Regions from separate parts of the Cobetia sp. 14N.309.X.WAT.E.A4 genome, predicted to be linked through region 2. Evidence: predicted binding sites of a transcription regulator. Region 2 holds the regulator's gene; each other region holds the start of a gene.

Region 1 (7,453 bases), 210 kb from region 2:
CTCCCCTCTTCTTCCTTCTTCCTTCTTCCTTCTTCCTTCTTCCTTCTCTCTTCTCTCAACGCCGAGATTCGAGGCCCATCTCCCGACAGGGGAATACGGTCGGAAGCGCTCAATCTCCCCAGAGACGCCGCTCGAGGCGCGCATGTGCATCTGCCGTCAGCATCCCGCCCTTCATCAGTTTCTTGAGAAAATGACGATAGCGGCGGGCGATCTTGCGGCGCGCCAACCAGGCGATACCGGTGGCGAGGGGGATGAAGTCCGGATTGGAGATGCCATCGATCAACCACAGGCGCGGGGATTGATGCTCGCGAAACTGGACCACGATGTTGCGATCATTGAGGTCGGACGGTATCAGCCAACGCTTGTCGAGATAGCGATAGAGGTTGGCCAGCTCATCCATCAATGCCTCCTCCCCCACCCGCTCGGGAGTTTCATGACAGACCTCTCGCAGACGGCGCGAGGTCGTGCCGTCATCGTCGAGTATCAGATCGAAGACCAGCCCGAGGCCCTCTCGGGTCGCCACGCTGCCATGATAGGCAGGCACGTAGGACCAGTCGTGCACACCTCGCCTCACGAGCCCTTCGAAGTAGCGCTGCTCGCGCTGATTCTGGCGGCTTCCTTTGTCGGGATAGCGCGGTACCTTGATGCAGCGCCGAGGATCACGGGGGTCCTGATAGACACGGCGATCATTGCCCATGCCGATGACACGGGCATTTTCAAGCTCCAGCATGCGCTCTCCTGTTGAATAACGCCTGCGACTGCAGCCGCCGGGCAGCGTGGCATTCTACAAAAAGCCCTTCCCTTGCGCCAACCGTGCCGCCGGCGGCCGCGTTCCATGAGGTCATTCATCGGCCATTCAGCTTGGGACCTCGCTCTGGTATGATAACGCGCCGTTTTCTGGCAGTTTCAGGACGAAACCGCCTGACGTAAGCGATCAGCACGACTTGCGAGGTATTGCCCGGGATCGGGTGGCCGCGCACACCTGCAACCCCCCGCTCCATTGGCACATCTCCCTTAATGAGGTACTCGCATGAATGCGGTAATACTGGCCGTTCTGGTCATGGTCGGCCTGTCACTGGCCCGAGTCTCGGTCGTCTTCGCTCTGGTGGCCGGCGCCTTGGTCGGCGGCCTGTTCAGTGGCCTGTCTCTGACTGACACTCTCGGCGCTTTCAACGACGGCGTCGGCGGTGGTGCCAAGGTCGCCCTGGCCTATGCCACGCTCGGTGCCTTTGCCGTGGCCCTGTCTCGCTCCGGCCTGCCGGATCTTCTTGCCGCACGCCTGATCGGCATGCTCAATGGGGAGAGCACCCCTCGCCGTCAGACCGCCATCAAGTACGGCTTGCTGGGCAGCGTGACATTGGTGGCGATCTCGTCCCAGAACCTGATCCCTGTCCACATCGCCTTCATTCCGATCCTGATTCCGCCACTGCTGGTGGCCATGAACCGCCTGCGCCTGGATCGCCGCGCTGTCGCCTGTGCCCTGACCTTTGGTCTGACGGCTCCCTACATGCTGCTGCCGGTGGGATTCGGTTCCATCTTCCTCAATGACATCCTGCTGGCCAACATCAATGAAGCGGGCCAGGCAATGGGGCTGGAAGTCACCCGCGGCATGGTGCCGATGGCGATGGCCATTCCGGTAGGCGGCATGTTCCTGGGACTGCTGACTGCGGTCTTCGTCTCCTATCGCAAGCCGCGTGACTACGCCAATCGCGAGATCAAGTCGACCAATGTCCCGCACCATACTCCAGTGCACGCACCATCCCGCAGCGGCCTGATCATGGCTGGGGTCGCCATCATCGCCGCCCTGGGCATCCAGCTCTATTCCGGCTCGATGATCCTGGGCGGCCTGGTCGGCTTCGCCATTCTTTCCCTGGGTGGCCTGTTCAAGTGGAACGAAGCCGACGACCTGTTCACCTCCGGCATGCGCATGATGGCACTGATCGGCTTCATCATGATCTCGGCAGCCGGCTTCGCCTCCGTCATGAAAGCCACGGGTGATATCCAGACCCTGGTGGATGCCTCCTTCCACATCATCGGAGACAACAAGCCGTTGGCCGCGCTCGTCATGCTGATGGTCGGTCTGTTCATCACGCTGGGCATCGGCTCCAGCTTTTCCACCATCCCGATCATCGCGGCGATCTATGTCCCGCTGGCCCTGCAGTTCGGCTTTTCCCCCCTGGCGACCGTCGCCCTGATCGGCACCGCGGCCGCACTGGGCGATGCTGGCTCCCCCGCCTCTGACTCCACACTCGGCCCGACGGCAGGCCTGAATGTCGATCAACAGCATGATCATATCTGGGACAGCGTGGTGCCGACCTTCATCCACTACAACATCCCGCTGATCGTCTTCGGCTGGGTGGCGGCGATGACGCTGTAATCCGCCGGCCAGGGTAGCCTGGCAACGGCAACAGGAAATACGACAACGCCCGGCAGGCATCACGTCTGCCGGGCGTTGTCGTCTCTGGGCGAAGAATGAGGCGACACGCCGCCTGATACTGGACAGCCATCCAGTCTTTTAGGATGATGCGCGAATGCGCAAGATCCTTCATGCTGACTGCGATTGTTTCTACGCCGCCGTCGAGATGCTTCGTCACCCAGAGTGGCGCGAGGTGCCCATCGCCATCGGTGGCCGCACCGAGCAACGTGGCGTGATCGCCACCTGCAATTATCCGGCTCGCGCCTTCGGCGTCCGCTCTGCGATGTCCACAGCGCGCGCCCTGCGCCTGTGTCCGCAACTGATACTCGTCCCCCCCGACTTCGAGCGCTACCGTGCCGTCTCGCAGGAGATCCAGGCACTGTTTCACGAACTGACACCACTGGTGGAACCTCTATCGCTGGACGAAGCCTACCTGGACGTCAGCGACATCGAGGAATTTCAGGGAAGCGCGACCTGGATGGCGCGCTGGCTGAAGGAAGAAGCCCTGAAGCGCACCGGGATCACGCTGTCGATCGGCGTGGCCGCCAACAAGTTCCTGGCCAAGATCGCGAGTGATTGGGAGAAACCCGATGGCCTGACGGTGATCACGCCAGAGTCCAGCGACGCCTTCATTCGTAAGCTGCCCGTCGGCAAGCTGCATGGCGTCGGCCCGGCCACGCTGGCCCGCCTCAATCGGCTGGAGATTACCACCTGCGATGACATCCGCACGACACCACTGACCACACTGGTCGAACACTTCGGCAAATTCGGACATCGCCTGCATGAACTCTCTCATGGCATTGATGACCGCCCCGTCAAGGTCGAGAGAGAGCGAAAGTCCATCAGTGTCGAACGCACTTTCGATCAGGATCTTCCGGATCTCTCCGCCTGCCTCGCCAAGCTTCCCATGCTGATGGAGCGCCTCGGGGAGCGTCACGCACGCCAGGAACAGCCGGTGCTGGCCAAGCAGTTCGTCAAGGTACGCTTCAACGACTTCACCAGCACCACGCTGGAAAGCCTCCTCCCCGCCTCCACCCTCTCATTGCCGGACGCCAGGAGTTTCGCACTGCTGATGGAGCAAGCCTGGCAACGTGGCCATCGACCGGTGCGACTGCTGGGAGTCGGTGTCCGACTCAAGGCCCACGAAGAGACGCAACAGCTGGGGCTGTTCTGAGAGGGTGCCGCGCCTGACTGGCAACCTTGACGGACGGATGACAGGCATAAAAAAAGCCAGTCACAAGGACTGGCTTGTCCGGTCATCGATACCCCAAGGGTATCGCCGGAAGGGTCGTGAAACCCGCTCAAGGAACCATCGCAACCTGCAATGCAGGCAGGAAGCGAGAGTGGGCGAACAGCTCTGCGCATTGAACGACGCAGCCACTCTCGGCAAACACCTGCAGGGAGCATGAGATGCTCGACCCGCAGGTGTCAGGAAGGAATGCCCAGATTCATCGATGATGATGACAGTCCATCCGCTTCAACTGTCAGCATCATATCTTTTAGCCCGCAAACTAAAAAGCCGATCCACAGCAACAGTCCCATGCCACAACGGCACCGGATCAACGCTGACTCAATGGCAACCGTTGGATGCACTGGTTGGATCACTGGACGGGCGATGGGCGCCAGGATGAGGCGGGTTGTTGCCCCCGGACAGCAGCCGCTGGATGTCCGCCGCCGCCATGGGCTTGTAGAAGTAGTATCCCTGAATGAGATCACAGCGCATTTCACGCAACAGCTCGAGTTGCTGGATATTCTCCACCCCCTCGGCCACCACCTCCAGCCCCAGTCGATGCCCGAGGAAGACCGTCGCTTCCATGATGGCGCGATCCTTGGGTTCCTGAGCACATTCGATCACGAAGGAGCGATCGATCTTGAGCGCCGTCACCGGCAGCATCTTGAGGTAGCTCATCGAGGAGTAGCCGGTCCCGAAATCATCGATCGCGATCTTGTAGCCTCTGTCGTGCAGGGCACGCAGGCTATCGCGCACCTTGACGTCAGCATCGATCAATACGTTCTCGGTCAGTTCGATGCCGATGTCCCGTGGCGTCAGGCCATATTCCGCCACGCATGCCTCAAGACGCTGGAAGACGTCGCTGTTGATCGCCTGACGCCCGGAGATATTGATATCGATCCGATAGCCCTTGATCCCCATGGCATGCCACTCGGCCTGCTGGCGACATGCCTGGCGAATCACCCAGTCACCCAGGCGCTCGATCAGATTGGTGCGCTCTGCCACCTTGATGAAGTCAGTCGGGGGAATGGGCCCCTCGGGCGCATGCCAGCGCATCAGCGCCTCTACCGACTCGATACGCTCACTGCGCGCCGCGACCTGAGGCTGGAAGTGGAGGAACAGCTCGCCACCCCCATCCTCGCTCAGCAGCGTCTGAAGGCGCCCCGCCAGATGATGCTGATGCAGCATGGCATCGCGCACTTCCTGGTTGAAGAACTGATATCCATCACGCCCGGCCTGCTTCGCTCGGTGCTTGGCGACGTCCGCATTGCGCACCAGTTCCGGCGCATCATTGCCATTCTCGGGATAGAGGCTGACGCCGATGCTCAGACGCAGCAACAACTCACGCCCTTCTATCTGGAAGGGGCGCTGGAAATCTTCGCGGATCCGCTGCACGACCGACAAGGCATCACTTTCATAATCCAGGCGCGGCATCGCCATGACGAATTCATCGCCGCCGAAGCGTGACAGAAGATCCTGACTCCGCTGGAACCCCTGCAAGCGCGACGCGACGCTGCGAATCACGAGGTCCCCCATCTCATAGCCCTGGGTATCGTTGATCTCGGTGAAGTGGTCGATATCCAGGAACAGCACCATCAAGGTATCGCCGTGACGCTGACACTCCCCGAGCATGTTCTCGAGCTCAGTCTCGAACGTCTGCCGATTGGGCAGTTCGGTCAACGGATCGAATCGCGTCATGTAGTCCAGCTCACGCTGCACCTTGCGCTCGCCCGCCAGATCGATGTCGATGCAGAACATCAATGGATTGTCCGACCGCTCACCCAACATGACGTGGTGAGAGAACACCGGCACCGGTGCGCCTGACTTGTGCTTCAGCTCAAGCTCGCTCGCCGGGATCTGGGTGCCGTGATTGACCCACGCGTGGTGGGCATCCACCACGATGTCCGCCATTTCATCCGGTATCAGCAAGGCTTCAAGACAACGCCCTCGAGCTTCCTGCTCGCTGAAACCATACAGTCGCTCGCTGGCCTCATTCCAATAGATCACTCGGCGCTGGCTGTCGTACCCCTGCACTGCCACACGTGGCAGGCTTTCCAGCAATTCGCGAAAGCGCTGGTCACTGGCGGGGAGTCCCATGCTGGCCGAGGGGCCAACAACACTAGTCTGCATGACCGCCTCCTGCGTGTGCTGTTGATATGCCATCTGACGATGACGAATCAGCATGATGCCCGCAGTTGCGCCAATAATCACCATCAGCAGCGCTGAAGGCCAGCGGCCGATGATGTCCTGCACTGCCACGACCCCCACCAGCAGGCCGATCGCGATGGCAGCGACCACTGTTCCAAAGAGCGCAATTCCAGTCGCTCTTCCGGTCTGACGAGACCCATCTGCCATGATCCAGGATACCTCCCCTACCATCTTGTCTACCGACCGGTGCTCGGCGGGGACACGCACGTTGCCTGAATCCGCTGAGTTATCGCGATATACATCACTGGAGCCAATAGCAGTCTAAGTGTCTGCCTCGCATAAACACAGTGCCAAACCCGCCGTGACACACGCCTCCTCTCAACGCTACCAGCACGTGTGTCACGCATTGCCCATGCCGTTTTTCGCCGAAAGGCGACAAAGAATACCGCTCATGACTGACATGATGCCAGGAGATCAGACCTCTAATACCCCTCCATCGCCCAGACGCCCATATTGATGATACTTACGCAAGATTAACGCTCTAAGCCGCGCGCTTGGTTTGACTCTCTCTCATGCATCTTCCCATTCTCCTCGACGTTGCGAACGCAACACCTTCCAACAGGCGCTAAATGCCGAAACATCGAGGAATTCTTGCATGAACATCGTAAACCGTGGTGTACGTCAGCTGGCCGATGCTTCCCGTAAACTCACTCTGGACCAGAGCGCTCTCAACGATCGCTACCCGGCAACGTCATCAGAGGATAGCGCTCTCTCGCTGCCCAGGATCTCTGAGTACTGGCCGACAAGCGTGCATGAGGAGCTGGCTCGTCAGCACTGGAGCAAGGCAACGATCACTCCACACATTGACTTGAACGCCTGGCAGGGTTTCCTGGACAACCTTCCCCGTGACCCTTACGTCAACACACGCTGGAAGCGCATGTCCTGGCTGCACCTGAATGACCAGATGGAAGTCGAAACCCTTGGCGAGTGCCCGATGGCACAGGGTGGACGCTTCAATGATGCTGCCAGCATGGCGGACCGCCTGAGATACTACGATCCGCTGGAAGCGGCGTTCACCGAGCGCGACGACGTGCGCGCCTTCGTCAAGGCCTGGGCCGACATGTGGGGCATCGGGCCGCGTGAGCCGATCCTGATGCAGATCACGGGTGTCCGCGGCGACGGCACCATCGACCCTCTCCAGGGACAAGGCATTCACGCCGATGGCTGCAAGTACTTGAGCATTCTGGTACTCAATCGCGAGAACGTCAGTGGTGCCATCAATACCCTCTACCGCGACAAGGCCGGCAGCGAGTTGCTGGCGACCACCGAGCTGGCACCGGGAGAGGTTCTGCACATCCATGATGACCAGCTGTTCCACAGCGTCAGCTCCATCACTCAGGATAACGCGGGCCAGCACTTCGAGCGCTTCATCATCATCATCAACTGCTCATTCATCGATGAGTTCCAGAACCGCATGCTGCGTCGTCACTTCCCGGGGGCAGTCCTGAACGACTGCGAGTGAAGCCATTCGACTCCACTGAGCAGACTGGCAACCCGGTGTCCGGGCATCGCCCGCACAACTGCCTCGACGACAGCTTTCCTCATCTCATCCTGGGGGATCGGTAGCTTCCGAGGCCTCCCCACCTGACCTGCACTCA
Region 2 (7,453 bases):
GGCGGACAGGCCACCGCCTTGCTTGTTGATGCCCTTGTTGTTGGACAGCTTGCCACCCACCTTGACGGTGGTGTGGATCTCGTTGCCCTTGAGTTCGTTGACCTCGAGCACCACGCGACCGTCATCAAGCAGCAGAACGTCGCCGGCGACCACGTCATCGGCCAGTTGCTGATAGTCGCAGCCGACACGCTCGACGGTACCTTCATCGCGGCCCAGGCCGATGTCCAGGATGAACGGTTGGCCTTCCTGAAGCTGGACAGCGGTGTCCTTGAAGCGGGCGATGCGGATCTTCGGACCCTGCAGATCACCCAGCACGGCGACGCTGCGGCCCTGGGCGGCGGCGGCGGCACGGACGGCCTCGGCACGCATGCGGTGGTCTTCGGGGCTGCCGTGAGAGAAGTTGAGGCGAACCACATCCACTCCGGCACGGATCATCGCGTCGAGGACGCCCGGCTTGTCACTGGCCGGACCGAGTGTGGCGACAATCTTGGTGCGGCGGATCGGGCCGTTGAACGCGTGCGGCATGAGAACATACTCCTTGAACACTTGCGTGAGGGGTCAGGCGGTTTGTGTTGTCATTTTACTACATTGACGACGTAAAGGGAGCCTGTCGAGTGTCGTGGTTGATTGGTGTGGTAGCGCGTGAGTGATTCGGCTGCCATGGCGGCGATGGTAGCGACATGACTTGCGTCTTCACAAGCGCTGGCGTCAGGCTGGTGGCCAGTCAGACATGGCGTGATCCGAGAGGCCCTGGCTGTGAGGATGGCATCTACGTTGACCCGCAGGCCTGCCACTGCCTGTGTCAGTAATGCCACACTGATGTGACGAATCGTGAAAAGGCCACTTATATATAGTCATGGCTTTCCTGTCGTCATGGCGACACATGCACCTGGCGGGTCTGGCAGGTCCGGGTGCCGGTCGATGACCGCGTCATGCCTCGGGCGTCGATTCTCGAGATTCGGGGTGGTGTGTGATGTCCGCTGCCACCACCCACATGTCGTGGTGCTGGCAACATTGCTGGTCAGCGCTGAAATGCTGGGGTAGGGTAGGCGCATTTTTAGGCTGGGATAAAACCCAGCGCTACGAGTCATTCGCCGGTGCAGTCAGCGCCGGCCAGGAGATGCGAGCAACCATGGGCAAGTCACTGGTGATCGTCGAGTCGCCTGCCAAGGCCAAGACCATCAACAAGTATCTCGGCAACGACTTCGTGGTGAAGTCGAGTGTCGGGCATATCCGCGATCTGCCGACCAGCGGTAGCGGCAAGCAGGCCACCGATCCCAAGGAGCGTGCCCGTCAGGCAGCCGAGACGCGCAAGATGTCGCCGGAAGCCAAGGCGGCTCACAAGGAAAAGAAGGCCAAGACGCAGCTCATCCGTCGCATGGGGGTAGACCCGGAGAACGGCTGGGAGGCGCATTACGAGATCCTGCCCGGCAAGGAAAAGGTCGTCTCCGAGCTGACGCGCCTGGCCGAGAAGGCCGACACCATCTATCTCGCGACGGATCTGGACCGCGAAGGTGAGGCGATTGCCTGGCACCTGCGCGAGACCATCGGTGGCGACGATACCCGCTACAAGCGCGTGGTGTTCAACGAGATCACCAAGAAGGCGATCACGGCGGCCTTCGATGAGCCGGGCGATCTGAAGATGGACCGCGTGCATGCTCAGCAGGCGCGTCGCTATCTGGATCGTGTCGTCGGTTTCATGGTCTCGCCGCTGCTGTGGGCCAAGGTGGCTCGTGGGCTGTCGGCCGGGCGAGTGCAGTCGGTTGCCGTGCGCTTGATCGTCGAGCGTGAGCGTGAGATCCGTGCCTTCATTCCGGAAGAATTCTGGGATGTGCACGCAGAGCTTGCCGCGACCAGCGGCGAGGCGATCCGTTTCGAGCTGGCGCGTCAGGATGGCAAGGCCTTCCGTCCGACCAGCGAGAAGGAAACGCTGGATCGCATCGCGGCGCTGCGTACCGCTCGGCTCGCGATTTCCAATCGCGAAGACAAGCCGACCCGCTCCAAGCCGAATGCCCCCTTCATCACCTCGACCCTGCAGCAGGCGGCCAGCAGTCGTCTGGGCTTCTCGGTCAAGAAGACCATGATGATGGCGCAGCGCCTCTACGAGGCCGGTTACATCACTTACATGCGTACCGACTCGACCAATCTGTCGGCGGACGCGGTGGCCACCGCGCGGGACTTCATCGCTGAGGAATTCGGCGACAACTATCTGCCGCAGGCCGCCAACGTCTACTCCAGCAAGGAAGGCGCCCAGGAAGCTCACGAAGCGATCCGTCCTTCCGAGGTGGCGCGTCGCGCGACGGACCTCACCGGCATGGAGCGTGACGCGGAGCGTCTGTATGAGCTGATCTGGCGTCAGTTCGTCGCCTGCCAGATGGTGCCGGCAGAGTATCTGTCCTCGACCCTGACCATCGAGGTCGATGGCTACGAGCTGCGCGCCAAGGGCCGGGTGCTCAAGTTTGACGGTTATACCCGCGTGATGAAGCCGGCGGGCAAGAAGGAAGAGGACCAGTCACTGCCGGACCTGGCCATCGGCGAGGTGCTGGAGCTGGTCGAGCTGGACCCGCAGCAGCACTTCACCAAGCCGACGGCGCGTTACACCGAAGCCAGTCTGGTCAAGGAGCTGGAGAAGCGCGGCATCGGCCGTCCTTCGACCTATGCGGCCATCATCTCGACCATTCAGGATCGTGGTTACGTGGCGCTGGAAAATCGGCGTTTCTACGCCGAGAAGCTGGGTGACATCGTCACTGATCGTCTCAGTGAATCCTTTAAGGACCTGATGGACTTCGGCTTCACTGCGCGCATGGAAGACTACCTCGATGAGGTGGCCAATGGTCAGCGCAACTGGCGCGAGCTGCTGGATGCCTTCTACGCCGAGTTCAAGGCCGAGCTGGATCACGCCCAGTCAGAAGAGGGCATGCGCCCGAATCAGCCGGTGCCGACCGATATCGCCTGCCCGACCTGTGGTCGCGAGATGCAGATCCGTACCGCCTCCACCGGCGTCTTCCTGGGGTGCTCCGGTTACAACCTTCCGCCCAAGGAGCGCTGCAAGACCACCATCGACCTGTTGCCGGGGGATGAGGCGGTCGCCGCTGACGCGGATGAGAATGCCGAGACCGATGCACTGCGTGCCAAGCGCCGTTGCCCGATCTGCGCCACGGCCATGGACAGCTATCTGATCGACGAGCAGCGCAAGCTGCACGTCTGCGGCAACAGCCCGGACTGCGTGGGACATGAAGTCGAGCAGGGTCAGTTCCGCATCAAGGGCTACGATGGGCCGGTCATCGAGTGCGACAAGTGCGGTGCCGACATGCAGCTCAAGACCGGGCGTTTCGGCAAGTACTTCGGCTGCACCAACGAGGATTGCAAGAACACCCGCAAGCTGCTCAAGTCCGGGGAGGTCGCGCCGCCGAAGATGGACCCGATCCCCATGCCGGAACTTGCCTGCGTGAAGGTCGAGGATCACTACGTGCTGCGTGATGGCGCCAGTGGCCTGTTCCTTGCCGCCAGTCAGTTCCCCAAGAATCGCGAGACGCGTCCGCCGCTGGTCAGCGAGCTCAAGGCGCATGCCGACGAGCTGCCGGAGAAGTATCACTTCATCCTCAAGGCGCCGGAGAAAGACCCCGATGGCCGCCCGACGCAGATTCGTTTCTCGCGCAAGGCCAAGGAGCAGTTCGTGATGACGGACGAAGATGGCAAGGCGACGGGGTGGAAGGCGACCTTCGACAACGGCCGTTGGGTCGTCGAGGACAAGCGCAAGGGAGCCAAGAGCTGATGAGCCAGCGTGGCCGCACCAATCAACTGCTGTATCAGGCCGAGTTGCTGCTGGAGCAGGCGGCCGTCGCGACGCGTGATGAGCATGCCGTCGCACGGCGCATGGCCGGTGAGGAAGGGGCGCTGGCGTTGATGGAGCTGGCATTGGCCTCGTTGATCGAGGAGTGCGCCGCGTCGGCACGCTGGCCTGAGGGCAGCTGGCGCGAGCGGCTGGCCACACCGCCGACTCCCGTGGCGGAAATCGAGCAGTTGCGAAGCCTGCAGGCGCAGCCGGACAGTTGGTTGAGCCAGCTGGTGGCCGATATCACGCGTCTGCATGAAGAGGGCGGTGCTGCCCGGCGTGAGGAAGGCCAGGCGCGTGGCGATGGTCTCATCATCGCCGCGGCGGCCAATGCGCCTCTGGCAGAGCGTCTCGCCACGGCAGTCAGCGCCATGAAGGCGTTGCTGTCACACCTTCGCGAGTCGAATGTGGAGTGGTAGCGTCGCGCCTTGCCTGACCCGAAGGCGCTGGCATGTCACGCACCTGTCATTCAGGTGACGCCCTGGCATGACGGGTGCTAGACTGGCGGCATTGTGGCAAGCCCTGCATTCTCCGGTACGACCATGGCTCTGGCTGTGGTCGTACTTTTTTCTGCATTGTCGCCAGTGACTGCAAGTCGCAGGGCCTGCCCGCCGTCAAGCTGACGATCACAACGACGCCGGTATCCTCAGGATGCCGTGCAGGAGGAATGACGTGTCCGATCCCGCCGTACTTGAAATCGTGCAAATGGAAGATGGGGAAGTGATCCTGCGTGCCGCCGAGAGTGAAGGTGAGCCACTTCTCAGTATCCGCATCTCCGATGAAGCTGCCGATCTGCTGCGTGACAATCGCTTCGAGGTCGCGCGTGAGATGATCGACCACGCCATCACCCGCACCCGCCTGTGGGATGGCGAGGATGATGAAGACGAGCAGTCGGAAGGCATGGTGCACTGAGCACTTCCCGCATGTCTGCCTGTCACGAAAAAACCCGCCAATCGGCGGGTTTTTTCGTGGATGCCCTGATGGCGACAATCGTCATCTGCGCGTCAGCGCTGTGAGGACAGACTGCCTGCGAGCCTTGAGATCAGTGCAGGCCGCCATCGCGGATCACGCCCACGCCGAGGCCCTCGATTTCCAGGCTGTCCGTGCGCAGATCCACCTTGATGGGAGCGAAGTCCTCGTTCTCGGCTTCCAGCCATACGTAATGGCCATCGCGACGGAAACGCTTCACCGTCACTTCATCCCCCAGACGCGCCACCACGATCTGTCCGTCACGCACGCTGCTCGTGCGGTGCACGGCCAGCAGGTCACCTTCCAGAATGCCGACATCCTTCATCGAGACCCCGCGTACGCGCAGTAGATAGTCGGCGGCAGGCGAGAAGTAGTCACTGGGCAGCGGGCAATGGCGATCGATATGCTGGCTGGCCAGGATAGGACTGCCAGCGGCCACTTCCCCGATGACCGGCAGGCCCTGCTCGCTATCCTCTTCCGCCTCGGCCAGAGACGGCACGCGGATGCCCCGCGAGGTGCCCGGCACCATCTCGATGGCTCCCTTGCGTTTCAGGGCGCGCAGATGCTCTTCCGCGGCATTCGGTGAGCGAAAGCCCAGTGCCTGGGCGATTTCGGCACGCGTTGGCGGATAGCCTGAGGACTTGATGGTCTTGATGATGAAGTCGAAGACATCCTGCTGGCGCGGAGTAAGCGGCTGAGTCATGGGCATTGCCTTTGGCCTGGGCGGCATCTGAGCTGACGGCACGGGGTGTGCATCCATACAACTGTCATTGTATCCAGTCATGGCGGTCATGCAAGGCATCGTGGGTGCTTTGGCAGCAACGTTGCCGGCATCTTCGTCGACATCGACATGCTGACGCGAGACAGCGGGTGTCCGGGACACCCCATGACCATCCCGTCCCCGAGCGTCCCGCGTGAATGCGCGTCCTGCCGGTCTTGGCTGTCGAGTGTTTGAAACAACCAGCAATTGCCAGTCATGGCATGGACAGCTAGAATTATCTTGTTTCAAACGAATGTTCGTCGGGCGCATCAGGCTACCGGTACCTGACCCTGTGTGTCCTGTGCTTCTGTCCTGTGCTCGGGATACGGCTCGTGGCAGCCTCCGCCTCGGAGTCGCTGCCTGACACGCGGTGCGTGAAGACCGACATGTCGTTTGATTGACCTGCATGAGAAGAGTCGCCCCCGGGCCACGGCCTTGCCGTTTCCCGGGGGGACAAGGACTCCCGTGCCCCCTCGTGACTGATCACCTGACAAGGCATCCGCCCATGGCCCAGACCGATACCGTTACCCGTATCCTCGATACCGCCGAGGTCCTGTTCGCCGAGCGAGGCTTCGCCGAAACCTCGCTGCGCAATATCACCAGCAAGGCCAAGGTCAACCTGGCGGCGGTCAATTATCACTTCGGCTCAAAGAAGTCATTGATCCAGGCAGTGTTCGCCCGCTATCTCGACCCCTTCAGCGAGCGTTTCCATGCGGCACTCGACAGTGTCGAGCAGCAGCATGCCGGTCGTCAGGTGCCGCTGGAAACGCTGCTGGAAGTGATGGCGCGCACGGTGCTGGAGGTGCCGGCCGAGCGCAACAGCCTGCGTACCTTCATGCGCCTGCTCGGGCTTGCCTATACCCAGGGGCAGGGCCACATGCGTCGCTACATCCGCGAGCATTACGGCACGGTCTTCAGCCGCTTCGCCGAGCTCCTGAAGCTTGCGACGCCGGACCTGCCAGACAACGAGCGCTTCTGGCGTCTGCACTTCATGCTCGGCAGCGTGATCTTCACCTTCTCGGGACTGGACGCACTGCGCGATATCGAAGAGGCCGAATACGGCCATCACACCAGTGTGCGCGAGCTGATCCAGCACATGCGTCCGGTGGTGGTCGCGGCGATGGCGGCTCCGCTGCCGGCATCGCTCGGAGATGGTGATGCGGTCACCCAGGCGGCCAGCTGATGGCTTGCTGGGTGGCGGTGGATCTCACCCGCCAGCGTCTCGAGATACGCAATGACGCGCCGAGTGGCAGTCGTGATGCGCCGCCCCCCGCGGCTGACCCTGACACGCTGGTGCATGCCTGTGCGATCTCCAGCGGCCTCAACGGTATCGGCGAGCTCGATGGCAGCGGTTGCACGCCGACCGGCTGGCATGTGGTTCGCGCCGCGATCGGGGAGGGCAATCCGCGTGGTGCCGTCTATCGTGGGCGGCGCTTCACGGGAGAGGTGTTCACGCCTCGACTGGCCGCCGAGCACCCCGAACGCGACTGGATCCTGACGCGTATCCTGTGGCTCAGCGGTCGCGAGTCCGGCATCAACCGTGGCCGCAACGCGGCGGGACAGCGCGTCGACAGCCTGCGGCGCTACATCTACTTCCATGGTACGCCGTCCAGCGAGCCGATGGGCACCCCGGCCTCCCATGGGTGCATTCGTCTGCGCGATGAGGATCTGCTGTGCCTTTACCGGCATGCGCCGGCCGGAACGCCAGTGCTGTTGCACGCCTGACGCTGCGTTGCCTGGCGGCTGGTGCTCGCGACTGTTCGAGTCGCGCTCAGTCGGCTAGAATTGCGCCTTTCCTCGCGCCGGCCGCCTGTCCTGAGGCTTGTCTTCCAGGCTGCCGAGCCCCGTAACGACATGAAACCCTGCCGTGCGTGCCATGCCTTGCAGCG
Region 3 (7,453 bases), on a different contig from region 2:
CAACAGCACGCTCTCGCCCCGTATCAGTGCCTTTGTCGAGTTTCTTGCGTCGCGCCTGACGTTGTAGGGAGCCGAGGGGGGCTCCCCAGTCGCTTCAGCTCCTGCCAGCGGGTGGTATAGCGTGAGCTGCGATGCGCGCAGCGCAGCTGCCAGGCGGCATCCGGGCGCGCGACGCCCAGACGCACGGTGCCACGACCCATCTTCTGATTCATCGCATCCAGTGTCGCCATCAGCTGCTGGTTGCGTTCTCGTCTGGCGATATCGGCTTCGCTGTCGAGCAACGAGAGCTGCTCTCGGGGCTGGTCGATGAGGTCCAGCAGCATCACGCCTGCCTTCATGAAGCGATAGCCGCGCAGATAGATACGCTCGAGCGCCTGATGGGCGGCGGCGAGTATCTCGCGGCTGTCGCTGGTCGGTTCGGGGAGTTCGATGATGGTGCTGGGCGAGTATTGCGGGAGATCCGGGCGGTGGCGGTTGCTCTTGAGGAAGACCAGCACGGCACGTGTCTGGCTGCCCTGATGGCGCAGCTTCTCGGCGCCGCGCTGAGCGTGCTGGCGAATGGCATCCTTGAGCTCATTCATGTCATCGGTCATGCGGCCGAAGGAGCGTGAGGTCATGATGCGCTGACGGGCATCATCGGGGTCGTTCATCTCGAAGCAGGGCGTGCCTTGCAACTCGCGCACGGTGCGCTCCAGCACGACGGAATAGCGCTGACCGATGGCGCGCGGGTCCGCACAGCGCAGGTCCCAGGCGGTATGCAGCCCTTGCAGTGCCAGCCGTTCGACCAGGCGATGGCCCACGCCCCAGACATCGCCCAGCGGTGTGTCTTCCAGCAGGCGCTGGGTGCCGACTTCGGCAGGTTCCAGCACGCAGACACCGCCGAATTCCGGCCGCTTCTTGGCGGTACGGTTGGCCAGCTTGGCCAGGGTACGAGTGGGGGCCACGCCGACACATACCGGGATGCCGGTGAACTTGCGCACATTGCGGTGCAGGGTACGACTCAGCGCCAGCATCGCGTTGCGGTCAAAGCCATCGAAGCGCACGAACATCTCGTCGATGGAGTAGGGTTCGACCCCCGCGCTGTATTCCTCCAGCACGTCGCGCACGCGCGCCGACATGTCGCCATACAGCTCATAGTTCGAGGAGAGCAGGTGGATGCGACCCTCGCGTACCAGGGATTGCAGCTGGAAGGCCGGGGTCCCCATCTCGATGCCCAGCGCCTTGAGTTCCTGAGAGCGCGCGATCACGCAGCCGTCATTGTTGGACATCACCCCCACGGGGCGGCCTTCCAGGCGCGGATCAAAGACTCGCTCACAGCTGGCGTAGAAGTTGTTGCAGTCGACCAGCCCGATCATCGGCGCGCTCATACCGAGTATTCGTGGATGACGGAGCGCACCACCCCCCAGACCTGACACTCGAGATCGACGATAGCCACCGGCGGATACAGGGCATTGCCGGAGCACAGATACGGCCGCTGGCCGATCAGTTCGTAGCGCTTGACCACCACCTCGCCCTCGACCAGCGCCACCACGATATGTCCGGGGCGGGCGTCGATGGAGCGATCCACAACCAGGGTGTCATTCTCGTAGATGCCGAAGCCTTCCATGCTGTCACCTGCCACCGTCATGAAGAAGGTCGCTGCCGGACGCTTGATCAGCCGCTCATTGAGATCCAATGTCCGGCCAGCGTAATCCTCGGCCGGTGACGGAAAGCCGGAAATTCCCGCACGCCCCGTGATGTGGGGGTATGGCAGCTCACATGGCGCAGGAGCGGGATGAGGGCGAGCCAACGTCTCGTGAGTGGCAAGGGGGGCAGATGCGGTCATGGAAAGCTCTCCTGTCATGGCTGTATTTATATACAGTATCCGTGGCAGACAAGCGTTAGGCAACCGCTAATATGCAAAGCCGCCTCAAGTGAAAGTGGCCGCTGCGAAGCCCGGATGGCGAGGGTGTTATGCTCGGCATCGGCGAATGCCATCGGGCGCAAGGTCCGGTGTCGACGTGAAAGGCGGATTCACTGTGGAGAGCCATGAACGAACTGACCCAACGACTGCGCACCTTCCTCAAGGTGGCGGAGCATCAGAGCTTCAATGCGGCTGCGCGTGAGCTGGAGATCGCCAGTTCCACGGCGACGCGTCACGTCAATCATCTGGAGCGACAGCTGGGCGAGCCGTTGCTGGTGCGCACCACGCGCCATGTGCGGCTTTCGCCTGCCGGGGAGCGAGCCGTGATCCGTTTCCGTGCCATCCTGGGCGAGGTGGCTCAATTGACGGATGAGCTCGAGACGCTGAGTGAGCGAGTCGCAGGGCCGCTGCGCATCTCGGTGCCGTGGCGATATTCGCGCCTCTATCTTGCGCCGCTGGTGAGTGAATTCATGCGGTGCTACCCCGAGGTGGCGCTGGATATCGTCAGCAGTGATCAGCGCGTGGATCTGATCGAGGAGCAGTTCGATGTCGCCATCCGCATCGGCCATCTGGAAGACTCGAGTCTGATCGCACGGCACATCAGTGACCAGCGTTTCGTGCTGGCCGCGGCGCCGTCCTATCTCAGTGCCCAGCCGCCCATTCGTCAGCCTGAGGACCTGGAGCGGCACCGCCTGCTGACCTTCAGCTATACCACCGCCAATCATCACTGGCGGCTGGTGCAGGGTGAGCGGGAGCACCGCATCTCGGCGCGAGCACGCGCGTTGCGCACCAACAACGCCGACATTCTGACCCAGGCAGCCCTCGAGGGAGCTGGTGTCGTGGTGCAACCGCTCTGGGCCATCCGTGAAGAACTGGACCAAGGACGCCTCGTGGCGGTGCTGGAGGACCATCAGGTCACGTCGTCGGATTTCGACACTGGCATCCATGTCGTCTTCGCGCGCGAGAATCAGCACAACCCGCGCGTGCGTGCCTGGGTCGACTTCCTGCTCGCCCGCCGCGAGCGGCTGGCCGGTCGCTAGCAGGTTCTCGGCAGGTGGTCATCAGTAGAGAATATCGCTGCGGATGATGTACTTGGCACCATCGCGGATCGGCTCGCCTGCGTGCACGCAGTGCTGCGGGTGCGAGCCATGCGGGAAGCACAGCACGCCGCCCTTGGGCGTTGCGATCGAGACTGTCTGGATGTCGTCCCGTGACTGGGCAGGCCTTTCGGGGTCGCGACGGCTGACCAGAAACTCGGTGCGCCCGCCGGTATAGCCATCGCTCAGGAAGATGAGGAAGGTGTACTGGCTCATCCGGCCCGGATAGGCGTCCTGGACGATCTCGCCATTGATGACGCGACTGCCCGGCCAGGCACCATCGGTATGCGGCTTGAAGAAGTCACCGGCCTCGTAGCGATAGACACGAAAGCGCGCATTGATGCCTTTTGCGCCCTCGCCCTGGATCTGCTCGGTCACCAGCGGCGCCGAGCGCGCCCAGATGACCTGATCGATGGCGTCACTGACGACCCAGTTGACGTTGTGGTTGTGGCGGACCGAACGCGGCAGGGAGACGGGCGCATCCTCCTCGAAGCCCATTTCCTCCAGAGTGGCGACGAAGTTGTCGGCCTCGGCAGGCGTCAGCACATTGAGCAGCTGGAAGGCGCCCGGGACACCCTCGACCTCCTGACGGACCACCTCGGGTGTCGCCTTGGGCTCGAAGAGGTCAGACACGTCACCGTTGTCCGTCCAGATGGGCAGGGGCGTGGGAGAGAAGCCGCGCTCGTGACTGACGGCGTAGAAGGACAGGCTCATGGCAAGACTCCTGAATGGCATGATCACGAATGTTGCCCGAGAGGCTAGTGCACTGCCAAAGACAGAAAAAGGCACCTGACGGCAATTGGCCATTGCACGAATGGCAATGATCAATGTCCGCCTGTCAGGTTGAGGCCGACGATCGACAGCACGATGAGGCCGATGCAGGCCATGCGGCGAAACGAGAAATGCTCTCGCCAGAACAGCACCCCGATGATGGCGCTGACCACGGTGCCGATGCCGGAGAATACGGCATAGGCGATGCCCAGGCTGATGGTGTCCATGGCCAGATACAGCAGGCTCAAGGAGGCGCTGAAGCCCAGCGCGACCAGCAGCACACCCCGTCGGCGGCGGTGGTTGGCGTATTGATTGAAACCGGTGACGCCGACGACTTCACAGCAGCCGGCGGCGATCAGATAGACCCAATCCATGTCATCCCTCCTGCTCATTCACTGACGGTGGCCTGTGGTGTGGCACTTGCGTGAGTCCGCTTGCGGCCGGGCGCGCCGGGGGCCGTCTTGAGCACGATGATGCCGATCAGCATCAGCACCACGAAGCCCAGCGTGGACCACTGGAACTCGAGCTCGAAGAACAGCAGATCAGTCACCACCGTCCCCAGCGTGCCCAGGCCGACGAAGATGGCGTAGGTGGTGCTGGCGGGCAGTGTCCTGGCGATCTGGGTGACCAGACTCAGGCTGATGATGACCAGCAGCACCGTCAGCGCCCATTCCAGGGGAGTGTCGGCGACCTTCAGGCCCGTGGCCCAGCCGATTTCGCACAGGGTCGAGATCAGGAAATAGAGCGTGATGCGCATGGTGATCGGGCGTCCTTGTGAGGTGTCGGGAAAATGAGGCGTTCAATCGCCAGCGAAAGACATGCGTTGCATGAATGCGAGTCTATATGAGTTTTTGTTGATGTTTCTGGCCATGAAAAGGCGGAGGGAGCCCCTCCGCCTGGTGCCTGGCGAGTCGTAGGTGCAGCTCCTTCTCACAAGAGCGTCAGGTGACCAGAAAGCGTCAGGAGGCCAGCGGCGTGGTCGTCGCCTGAGCAGCTGACTCCTCGTCGGATGGCGCCTCGGCCGGCTGGGCCAGATAGGCTTCCAGCGAGTCATCCATCGCCTCAAGCCACGGCGTGTGATGTCTGGGCGCCAGGGTGCCGGTCATCAAGGAGCGATAGCCGTGATCGCGGAAGGTCATGATGTTCTCGTGCTTGTGATGCTCCCACTCGAGGAAGGTACGATTCACGCCATCGATATCGAAGCTCGGGTAGTCGGTCTCGCTGATCAGCGATTTCACGTAGTCACCCTGGAAGACGATCATCGCCTCGTCGCTATCCAGCGTTTCCTCACGCTCGCGCCATGCCTGGCTATCGGCTTGCATCGCCGCTTTCGCCGGCAGTGTCTGGGTGCCGAGAATCGCATCGCGCACCCACCAGGCCTGGGCATCGAACATGTTGAAGGTGTACCACTGGTCCTGCATGCCGAGATAGAACAGGCGCGGATTCTCTTCCCACACTACGCCCTTGTAGAGCCCCAGCGGCCACATGCGGTTGGCAGTCTTGAGGCGCAGCGACTCCTCGAGGAACGGGAAGTGATGCAGATAGCCGGTGCACAGGATGATGGCATCGACTCGCTTGTGGCTGCCGTCACTGAAATAGGCGGTATCGCGATCGACCTTCACCAGCAGCGGCTTCTCTTCCCAGTTGTCCGGCCATTTGAAGCCCATCGGGGCGGTGCGGTAGCTGGTGGTGATGCTGCGCGCACCGTATTTGTAGCACTGCGAGCCGATGTCCTCCGCGGAATAGCTGCTGCCGAGCAACAGCAGATCCTTGCCCTTGAATTCCAGTGCATCGCGGAAATCATGCGCATGCAGAATGCGGCCATTGAAGGTCGCGAAACCGGGGAATTCCGGCACGTTCGGAGTCGAGAAATGCCCGGAAGCCACGATGACGTGATCGAATTCTTCGCTGGTCACCAGATCGAGCGCCTGATCATGCACGCTGACCGTGAATTGCTGGGTAGTCTCATCGAAGGTGACCTGACGGACCGGACAGCCGAAGCGAATGTACTTGCGCACGCCAGCCTTCTCGACACGCCCCTTGATGTAGTCGAACAGCACGGCGCGCGGCGGGTAGGAGGCGATAGGGCGCCCGAAATGTTCTTCAAAGGAGTAGTCGGCGAACTCGAGACACTCCTTGGGACCATTCGACCACAGGTAGCGATACATGCTGCCGTGGACCGGCTCACCGTGGGCATCCAGGCCGGTGCGCCAGCTGTAATTCCACAGACCACCCCAGTCATCCTGCTTCTCGTAACAGACAATCTCGGGGATCTCGATGCCCTTGTCGGCTGCGGATTGAAAGGCGCGCAATTGAGCCAGTCCACTGGGGCCTGCGCCGATGATCGCGATACGTTGGGTCATGGATACCATCCTGTTCTTGTTGTGTCTTGATGCGTTACCTGAGGTTTCGTGACGTGATGACGTCGAGAAACACTGACAACGAAACAGGCTAGCGAGATGTGACCTGGCTGCACATTGCTCGGAAAGGGTAGCCATAAAGGAGTATGCGATGCCGGTGCCATACCCACCGGATCATGCAGAATCCCCTGCCAGGTCCGAGGTGTCGACGGCGAAGATGATGCCTTCCACGGCCAGTGGCGTGCCGTCAGGTGAATAGATGCCATGGCCCTTTTCCTGTACCCGGCGCACGTCGCCATCGCGGTGACGAATGCGGTAGGCAAGGGTGAAGGGCGTGTGTGCCTGAAGGGCGGCCTGTACCTGGTCCCACACGCGGTCGGCATCCTCGGGGTGGATCATGTCGCCGTAGGTGAGGGAGGGATGATCGAGCAGGTCGCGCGGGCTGAGTCCGGTGATGGCCAGGCAGCCGTCACTGATGTACTCCATCGACCAGTGGCGGTTGTTGCGCGCGCGATAGACCATCGCGGGCAGGCCCTTGATCAGGCGCGTCAGGCTGCGCAGGTTGGCGGCGTCGATCTGCTCCTGCTGCACGCGCTCGCTGATGTCATGCAGTGTGAGCGTGGCGGGCCAGGGCGAGGCCAGCGAGAGCGACTGGCTACGGACTTCACACCAGCGATAGTGGTGGTCCGGCCCGAGGATGCGCAATCGCCAGCAGTCAGGCCGCTCACGGCGTGACACGTGGCGGGCGAGCACGTCCCAGCGGGCGTGATCTGCGGGGTGCAGTGCTTCCCGCAGGCGTTGAGGGGGCGCGACCAGCTCCGTGGTCTGCCCTCGGGAGATGGCTTTTGTGATGTCCCGCTGACTTTCCGGCAGGTGTCCGCTCAGGGCCTGCCAGCCACGCGAGGCATAGAGCAGCGTGCTGTCAGCATCCACCACGACCACGGCATCACTCAGGCTGTCGAGAATCGCCTGTGCGCTGAAGGGCGAGGCAGTCGAGGCGGAGGCGAACTGTTCGAGAAAGCGCATCATCTCAGGCTCTCCTTTTCGGCCCGTGTCATGGCCTCTTTGGCGCTTGTCGCGTCCTCGGCGGGCGCTCGGGTGGCATCTCTCGCTGGCGTCAGCGGGTGGGCGTAGACCCAGGCGGCCAGCTCCAGTCGCGAATGCAGATCCAGCTTGCGCAGCAGATTCTTGACGTAGACCTTCACCGTGCTGTCACTGATGCCCAGCTCGCGCGCGATCAGCTTGTTGCTGAGGCCGCGCCCGATCCATTTGAGGGTATCGCGCTCACGCTCGGTCAGGCCGCGATGCCAGTCCGCCGTCTC
Region 4 (7,453 bases), on a different contig from region 2:
ATCGGCGATCAGGAAGGCACACGAACGGATGTGATCCGCCACCACGCGCAGCGAGGGAGTGGTGATGTTGTCGTGACCGATGATCTCGGCCGCCGCCGCCAGCAGATTCTGGAACAGGTCGATCTCGTAGTTGGAGTGCACGCCCTGCATCACGGCCGCGACGCGCTCCAGCCCCATGCCGGTATCGATGGACGGCTTGGGCAGCGGGTTCAGCGTGCCTTCGGCATCACGATCGAACTGCATGAAGACCAGGTTCCAGATCTCGATGTAGCGATCGCCATCTTCGTCCGGGCTGCCCGGCGGGCCGCCGGCGACGTCTTCACCGTGATCATAGAAGATCTCGGAAGACGGGCCACAGGGGCCGGTGTCGCCCATCTGCCAGAAATTGTCCTCGTCGAGACGCGAGAAGCGGTTCTGATCGATGCCGACCTCGTTGAACCAGATGTCACGGGCTTCGTCATCGCTGACGTGCACGGTGACCCACAGCTTCTCCTTCGGCAGGCCCAGCTCTTCGGTCAGGAACTTCCAGGCGAACTGGATGGCTTCGCGCTTGAAGTAGTCACCGAAGCTGAAGTTGCCCAGCATCTCGAAGAAGGTGTGGTGACGTGCGGTGTAACCGACGTTGTCCAGGTCATTGTGCTTGCCGCCGGCGCGCACGCAGCGCTGTGCGGAGGTGGCACGGCTGTAGCCACGCGGATCACGGCCCAGGAAGACATCCTTGAAGGGCACCATGCCGGCGTTGGTGAACAGCAGGGTCGGGTCGTTGTTCGGCACCAGAGAACTGGTGGGAACGATGGTATGCCCCTGCTTCTCGAAATAGGTCAGGAAGGCGTTTCTGATTTCTGCGCTTTTCATAGAGGTTCCGTAGCGATGTGCGTAAAGACGCTCCGGGGGTCTTCTTCTGCATGACTTCCGCATGGTTTCTGCATATTCATCCATGTGGGAATGCATGGAGGTGCAATGAAAAGCATGAAAGAAGGCGCCTGCCCCGTGCCGTCGCAAGACGACCTAGTATAACGCCTGTTCGCGCAAGCTAAAGGGGGGGAAATGGCTTGAGTGACCGGTTTGCGCGTTCCGAGCCATTGCCCGGGCAATGGCTGGCCTCACGCCTCGTCTTCCGTCCAGGCGGACTCCATGGCGTAGCGCAACTGCTCGTAGTCGAAGCCGCGCTGGAGCAGGAAGCGCTCTCGGCGCGCACGCTCCTTGTGACCCTCGCCCGCTGAGGAAAAGCGCCTTGCCAACGTCTCGCGCGCCAGCTCGAAGAAGTCCACCGCATCAACATGTCCGAAGGCATCAGGCACCGGATCACAGGCAGCACGCATCACGGCACCTGACGTCTCGTTGTCGATGCCACGCTGGCGCAACTCCTGCTGGATACGCCTGGGGCCCTGCCCCCTCAGCACCCGTGTCCGCAGGAAGCTGGCGGCGAAGCGCTCATCGGATTGCAGGCCTTCCTCGACCAGACGCTCCAGCACTTCCTCGATCAGCAGCTCGACCTCATCACGACTCAAGCGCGTCTCGGCGCCCTCCTCGCCACTCGCGGACTGCTCCGCCAGCGCATCATCGCTGACGGTCTGCAGGTAGTCGCGCTCCTTGAGATAGTCGTGCAGCTCGCGACGGCTGTGCTCGCGGCGTGCCAGACGTGCGATGGCGTCATTGCGGGCACGCCGTTGCGGCGTCATCGCGCCGACATCGAGGGGCTGATAGTCCGGCCCGACGGTCTCTCTTTCCTGATCGTGCATGTTGGCGCTCCTTTCTGGAGAGGCACCCAAGATGGCGAAATCCCCGGTGCAAAACGCACAGCGCCCGCCACCGAAAACGGGGCGGGCGCTGCAGATCACTGAAAGGCGCTGAAATCAGCGCTCAATGAACACGTTCTCGAGCAGGTCTCAATCGAGATCCAGATCATCTTCATTTTCGGCGACCACTTCTTCCTTGGCCTCTTCCTTGGTTTCCGGAGAAGCCAGCAGCTGGGCGCGAATCTGGCTCTCGATCTCTTCCATGATCGCGGGGTTATCCTCCAGATACTGGGCGGAGTTGGCCTTGCCCTGACCGATCTTGCTGCCCTGGTAGCTGTACCAGGCACCTGCCTTGCCGACCAGACCACACTGCACGCCCAGATCAATGACCTCACCGGCGTGGTAGATGCCCTTGCCGTAGAGAATCTGGAACTCGGCCTGGCGGAACGGCGGCGCGACCTTGTTCTTCACGACCTTGACGCGAGTCTCGTTACCGGTGACTTCATCGCCGGACTTCACGGAGCCGGTACGACGGATGTCGAGACGGACACTCGAGTAGAACTTCAGCGCGTTACCACCGGTGGTGGTTTCCGGGCTACCGAACATCACCCCGATCTTCATGCGGATCTGGTTGATGAACACTACCATGCAGTTGGCATTCTTGATGTGACCCGTCACCTTGCGCAGCGCCTGGGACATCAGACGCGCCTGCAGGCCGACGTGGGAGTCACCCATCTCACCCTCGATCTCGGCACGCGGCGTCAGGGCTGCCACGGAATCGACGATGATGACGTCGACACCACCGGAACGCACCAGCATGTCGACGATCTCGAGTGCCTGCTCACCGGTATCCGGCTGGGAGACCAGCATCTCGTCCAGATTGACGCCCAGCTTCTCGGCGTAGGACGGATCCAGCGCGTGCTCGGCATCGATGAAGGCACACACCTTGCCCTGCTTCTGGGCCTGGGCGATGACCGAGAGCGTCAGTGTCGTCTTGCCCGAGGATTCCGGACCGTAGATCTCGACCACTCGACCGAAAGGCAGGCCACCGATGCCGAGCGCGATATCCAGGCCCAGAGACCCGGTGGATACCGACGGGATGGCCACACGCGGGGCATCGCCCATGCGCATGACGGCGCCCTTGCCGAACTGGCGCTCGATCTGGGACAGCGCCGCGTTCAGCGCCTTGGTACGATTGTCGTCCTGTGCCATGTGGCCTCCTGTCGAACGGCGGCGCCGCATGGGCAACCACCTGAAATAGGAAATTCTCAAGCTTCGGGTGATGCAGAGACTGTCAGCCTAGCGGCTGGGCTGTCATGGCAAAACCCTGTATACATGGACAGTATGATGCCGCATGTTTCATCGTTCTGCCAGTCCGGTGATGCGCTTTTTCAGGCAGCAGTCTCAACGCAGAGGGTTGCATGCGTCTCGAGCCTCACCAGTTCAGCCCTGCCAGGCTTCCACGCATTCGATCAAGCCTTGCAATGCCACCCTCACGGCGGCGTCGCGCACGGCCTGCCGGTCTCCCGGAAAGTGGAAACACCGCGCCTGCTGTCGCGCCTCACTGCCCCATGCCAGCCACACCGTCCCCACGGGCTTTTCTTCACTGCCGCCTCCCGGACCCGCCACCCCACTGATTGCCCCCCCCAGTTCGGCACCGCTGTCACGACACGCCCCCCTGACCATCTCGCGCACGACGGCCTCGGAGACTGCCCCGAAGTCCGCGAGCGATGCTTCGCTGACGCCGAGCAGACGCCGCTTGGCCGCATTCGAGTACGTCACATAGCCCGCCTCGAAATAGCCGGAGCTACCGGAAATCGCCGTGATCGCGGCACTCACGCCGCCCCCGGTGCATGACTCTGCAGCAGTGATCTGGACTCCGCGCGCCAATGCCAGCGCCTGCAGCTGCTCGGCCAGTGCATTCGCATCCGGTGCCTCGGACGTCGTATCCGTCAATCGAGCCATGAACGAACTCCTTTCTAGAAGTGGTCTGAGGAAAAGGGAAGCGAGCAGGAGGCATCACAGGCATTGGAGCCGGCCGCGCCAGTCCGTAGAATATCGCGCATCCCGCATGCCGTGTTCTCGCATGTGCGTCTTTTTCCCATTGCAGTGCAGTCAAGGAAGTCCATGGCCATGGCCAAGAACAGCGCGCCCCAGATGACGCCGATGATGGCGCAGTACATGAAGATCAAACGCGAGCACCCCGGTGTGCTGCTGTTCTATCGCATGGGCGACTTCTATGAGCTGTTCCATGAGGACGCCAAGCGAGCCGCGCAACTGCTCGACATCACCCTGACGGCACGTGGCAGCTCCGGCGGCTCCCCCATTCCCATGGCAGGGGTGCCTTATCACAGCGCCGAGGGTTACCTGGCACGCCTGGTAAAAATGGGCGAATCCGTGGCCATCTGCGAGCAGATCGGCGATCCCGCGACCACCAAGGGCCCCGTCGAGCGCAAGGTGGTGCGCATCGTCACACCGGGCACCCTGCATGACGAGGCGCTTCTGGATGCCAGCCGTGACAATCTGCTGGTGGCGCTGCATCGAGACGGTGAGACCTGGGGCCTGGCGGCACTGGAGCTTTCCTCAGGACGCTTCAGCGTACTGGAAGTCAATGGCGATGAAGAACTGCTGGCCGAGATCCAGCGTCTGTCACCCGCCGAGCTGATGGTCGGCGAGAGTCGTGAACTGCCAAGCAGTCTTGCCTCACGCCCGGGCCTGACCCGTCAGAGTGACTGGCATTTCGACCATGAGACCGCGTTGCGCCTGCTGTGCGATCAGTTCGGCGTTCAGGACCTCAATGGTTTCGGTTGCAGTCATCTGACCTGCGCGGTCACCGCTGCTGGTGCCCTGCTCGACTACGCGCGTGACACGCAGCGCACCGGTCTGCCCCACGTGACGGCGCTGGCCGTGGAGAGTCGCGACGATTCGGTCGTGATCGATGCCTCCAGCCGTCGCAACCTCGAGATCGACACCAACCTGGGCGGCAGCAGCGACAACACGCTGGCCAGTGTGCTGGACGTGACTGCCACCGCGATGGGCTCACGCCTGCTCAAGCGCTGGCTCAACCGCCCGCTGCGCGATCAGACCCAGATCGGCCAGCGCCAGGCGGCAGTGCAGCGCTTGATGGAGGGTGACTACCCCTTCGAACTGCAAGGCCTGCTCAAGCGGATCGGCGATGTGGAGCGCATCCTGGCGCGTGTTGCACTGCGCAGCGCCCGCCCGCGGGACATGGCGCGCCTGCGTGATGGCCTCAATACACTGCCAGAGCTGCGTGCCGTGCTCGCCAGCGTCGAGAAAGGCAGTGCCATCGATGACCTGCGCGATGGCATCCGCCTGTTCCCCGCCCTCTCGGCCATGCTCAGCGAAGCGCTGATCGAGAATCCGCCGGTCGTGCTGCGCGATGGCGGGGTGATCGCCGATGGCTACGACGATGAGCTGGACGAGTATCGCGGCCTCTCCGAGAACGCCGGTCAGTATCTGGTGGCCCTCGAGACCCGTGAGCGTGAGCGCACCGGCATCAGCAACCTCAAGGTCGGCTACAACCGCGTGCATGGTTACTTCATCGAGCTGCCGCGCTCCCAGTCAGCGGAAGCTCCGCCGGAATACATCCGCCGCCAGACGCTCAAGAATGCCGAGCGCTTCATCATCCCGGAACTCAAGGAATTCGAGGACAAGGCGCTGTCGGCCAAGTCCAAGTCGCTGGCCCGCGAGAAGCTGCTGTATGAGCACCTTCTGGATGACCTGAATACCGAACTGGATGGCCTGCAGCAGACGGCACGCGCCCTGGCGTCACTGGATGTGCTCACCGCCTTTGCTGATCGCGCCGCCGCACTGGACTTCGTCCGCCCGCAGCTCAGCGACACGCCGGGAATCGACATCGAAGGCGGCCGCCACCCTGTGGTGGAACATGTCAGCGACCACCCCTTCGTGCCCAACGACGTGCGCTTTGACGATGCGCGCCGCATGCTGGTGATCACCGGCCCCAACATGGGCGGTAAATCCACCTACATGCGTCAGACCGCGCTGATCGCACTGCTCGCGCATACCGGCAGCTTCGTACCCGCCGCTCGCGCCTGCATCGGCCCGCTGGATCGCATCTTCACGCGTATCGGCTCCTCGGATGACCTGGCCGGTGGCCGCTCGACCTTCATGGTCGAGATGACCGAGACTGCCAGCATCCTGCACAACGCCACCGACGAGAGTCTGGTGCTGATGGATGAGATCGGTCGCGGCACCTCGACCTTCGATGGCCTGTCATTGGCCTGGGCAAGCGCCGAGCACCTGGCCCGCACGCGCGCCTTCACGCTGTTCGCGACCCATTATTTCGAGATGACGGCACTCCCCGAGCACGTCGATGGCGTGGCCAACGTTCACCTGACCGCCGCAGAGCATGGCGATGGCATCGTCTTCATGCACCGTGTCGAGGAGGGGCCGGCAAGCCAGAGTTATGGCCTGCAGGTTGCCCAGCTGGCCGGGGTCCCGCAGAACGTCATCCTGCGTGCACGTGAGAAATTGACCAGTCTCGAGCAGCAGGAGGTCGATCGTCCGCAGGTTGCCCGTGAAGATGCACTCGGCCAGCCAGTACCGCAGCAGAATGATCTCTTCGCGGCACCGCCTCACCCGATCGTCGAAGCCTTGACCCAGCTGGACCCGGATGACCTGAGCCCCAAGCGGGCACTGGAACTCATCTATGAATGGCGCAAGATCCAGTAAGCGGCGGAGTGAGTCGACTGACAAGTCGCATGACACCATGCGCCTGCCGACACTCGACAGTGCGCGATGGGCATAGCACCATTCCAAAACGATCCGCCCACGCTGATTGCGAGGGCGGCAGAGCGCCACTAGAATAACGCCTTATAACACTCGCGCCGCTTATAACCTGAAACTCAAGATGCCGCTCAGACGGCACAGAGTGGCGCTGGACCACGACCTACGAGAGACGCCGACCCGCGTCAGGAGACCCAGATGGCATTCATCGTCACCGAGAACTGCATCCGCTGCAAATACACTGACTGCGTGGAGGTCTGCCCGGTCGATTGCTTCTATGAAGGCCCCAACTTCCTGGTCATCAACCCGGACGAGTGCATCGACTGCGCTCTGTGCGAGCCGGAGTGTCCCGCGGAAGCCATCTTCTCCGAGGACGAAGTGCCGGAGAATCAGAAGGAATTCATCGAGCTGAATGCCGATCTGGCCGAAGTGTGGCCGAACATCAGCGAGAAGAAGGACGCCATGGAAGACGCCGAGAAGTGGGATGGTGTCGAAGGCAAGCTCGAATACCTGGAGCAGTAAATGCCCTGCCCGACCTGACCGGGCAAGCACCAGGTTCTCATCAAGACGGCAGCCACTCCCTCAGGGGTGGCTGCCGTCTTCGTCTTGAGCGCTCATGGTCAGCCAGCCCGGCGGGTGGGGCCGAAAAAAAGGCACAAAAAAGGGCAACCCCGAAAGGTCGCCCGCTCCAAGCGTGTCCCTGTCGATCCGTCCTGGATCGTGTTCCTGGGTGCTGTCCCTGCCCGTCATGGCATCCTGCCATTCAGAGCGCACCGTCACGCATGGGGCATTGCGGCACTGCTTGCGCAGCTGTCCCACCACAATGCCCGTTTCTGCTTATTGCCTGCCCTGCTGTCCTGCTCATGCAACTGCATCGCAGATGCATTGCCCGGCATCCTGCCCGTGCCGCTCCTGACCTGCCTCAGCTGACAGTCTCATGATGTTCC

Evidence for each region. The regulator LexA, encoded in region 2, represses DNA repair genes until DNA is damaged. The targets are predictions, from matches to a motif close to TACTGTNTANNTANACAGTA.
Region 1: the regulator LexA is predicted to act here: its motif matches at 2,494-2,513, upstream of dinB (DNA polymerase IV).
Region 3: the regulator LexA is predicted to act here: its motif matches at 1,844-1,863, upstream of umuD (translesion error-prone DNA polymerase V autoproteolytic subunit).
Region 4: the regulator LexA is predicted to act here: its motif matches at 3,065-3,084, upstream of recA (recombinase RecA).

What each region holds. Positions count from the first base shown of each region.
Region 1 is NZ_JAPNXT010000001.1:441,722-449,174, reverse strand. It holds gene OW493_RS01940 (YrbL family protein) at 110-730, opposite strand; gene OW493_RS01935 (Na+/H+ antiporter family protein) at 1,031-2,377, shown strand; gene dinB (DNA polymerase IV) at 2,532-3,590, shown strand; gene OW493_RS01925 (EAL domain-containing protein) at 3,987-5,777, opposite strand; gene OW493_RS01920 (2OG-Fe dioxygenase family protein) at 6,451-7,317, shown strand.
Region 2 is NZ_JAPNXT010000001.1:228,723-236,175, forward strand. It holds gene pyk (pyruvate kinase) at 1-525, opposite strand, end outside; gene topA (type I DNA topoisomerase) at 1,133-3,775, shown strand; gene OW493_RS01025 (DUF6586 family protein) at 3,775-4,254, shown strand; gene OW493_RS01030 (hypothetical protein) at 4,508-4,747, shown strand; gene lexA (transcriptional repressor LexA) at 4,878-5,507, opposite strand; gene OW493_RS01040 (TetR/AcrR family transcriptional regulator) at 6,070-6,747, shown strand; gene OW493_RS01045 (L,D-transpeptidase) at 6,747-7,289, shown strand.
Region 3 is NZ_JAPNXT010000005.1:147,526-154,978, forward strand. It holds gene OW493_RS09035 (LysR substrate-binding domain-containing protein) at 1-67, shown strand, start outside; gene OW493_RS09040 (Y-family DNA polymerase) at 24-1,355, opposite strand; gene umuD (translesion error-prone DNA polymerase V autoproteolytic subunit) at 1,364-1,825, opposite strand; gene OW493_RS09050 (LysR family transcriptional regulator) at 2,029-2,943, shown strand; gene OW493_RS09055 (2OG-Fe(II) oxygenase) at 2,965-3,714, opposite strand; gene OW493_RS09060 (multidrug efflux SMR transporter) at 3,825-4,145, opposite strand; gene OW493_RS09065 (SMR family transporter) at 4,160-4,528, opposite strand; gene OW493_RS09070 (NAD(P)/FAD-dependent oxidoreductase) at 4,731-6,134, opposite strand; gene OW493_RS09075 (PAS domain-containing protein) at 6,306-7,160, opposite strand; gene OW493_RS17210 (response regulator transcription factor) at 7,157-7,453, opposite strand, start outside.
Region 4 is NZ_JAPNXT010000008.1:138,415-145,867, reverse strand. It holds gene alaS (alanine--tRNA ligase) at 1-855, opposite strand, end outside; gene OW493_RS12325 (regulatory protein RecX) at 1,104-1,742, opposite strand; gene recA (recombinase RecA) at 1,890-2,951, opposite strand; gene OW493_RS12315 (CinA family protein) at 3,183-3,704, opposite strand; gene mutS (DNA mismatch repair protein MutS) at 3,873-6,452, shown strand; gene fdxA (ferredoxin FdxA) at 6,705-7,028, shown strand.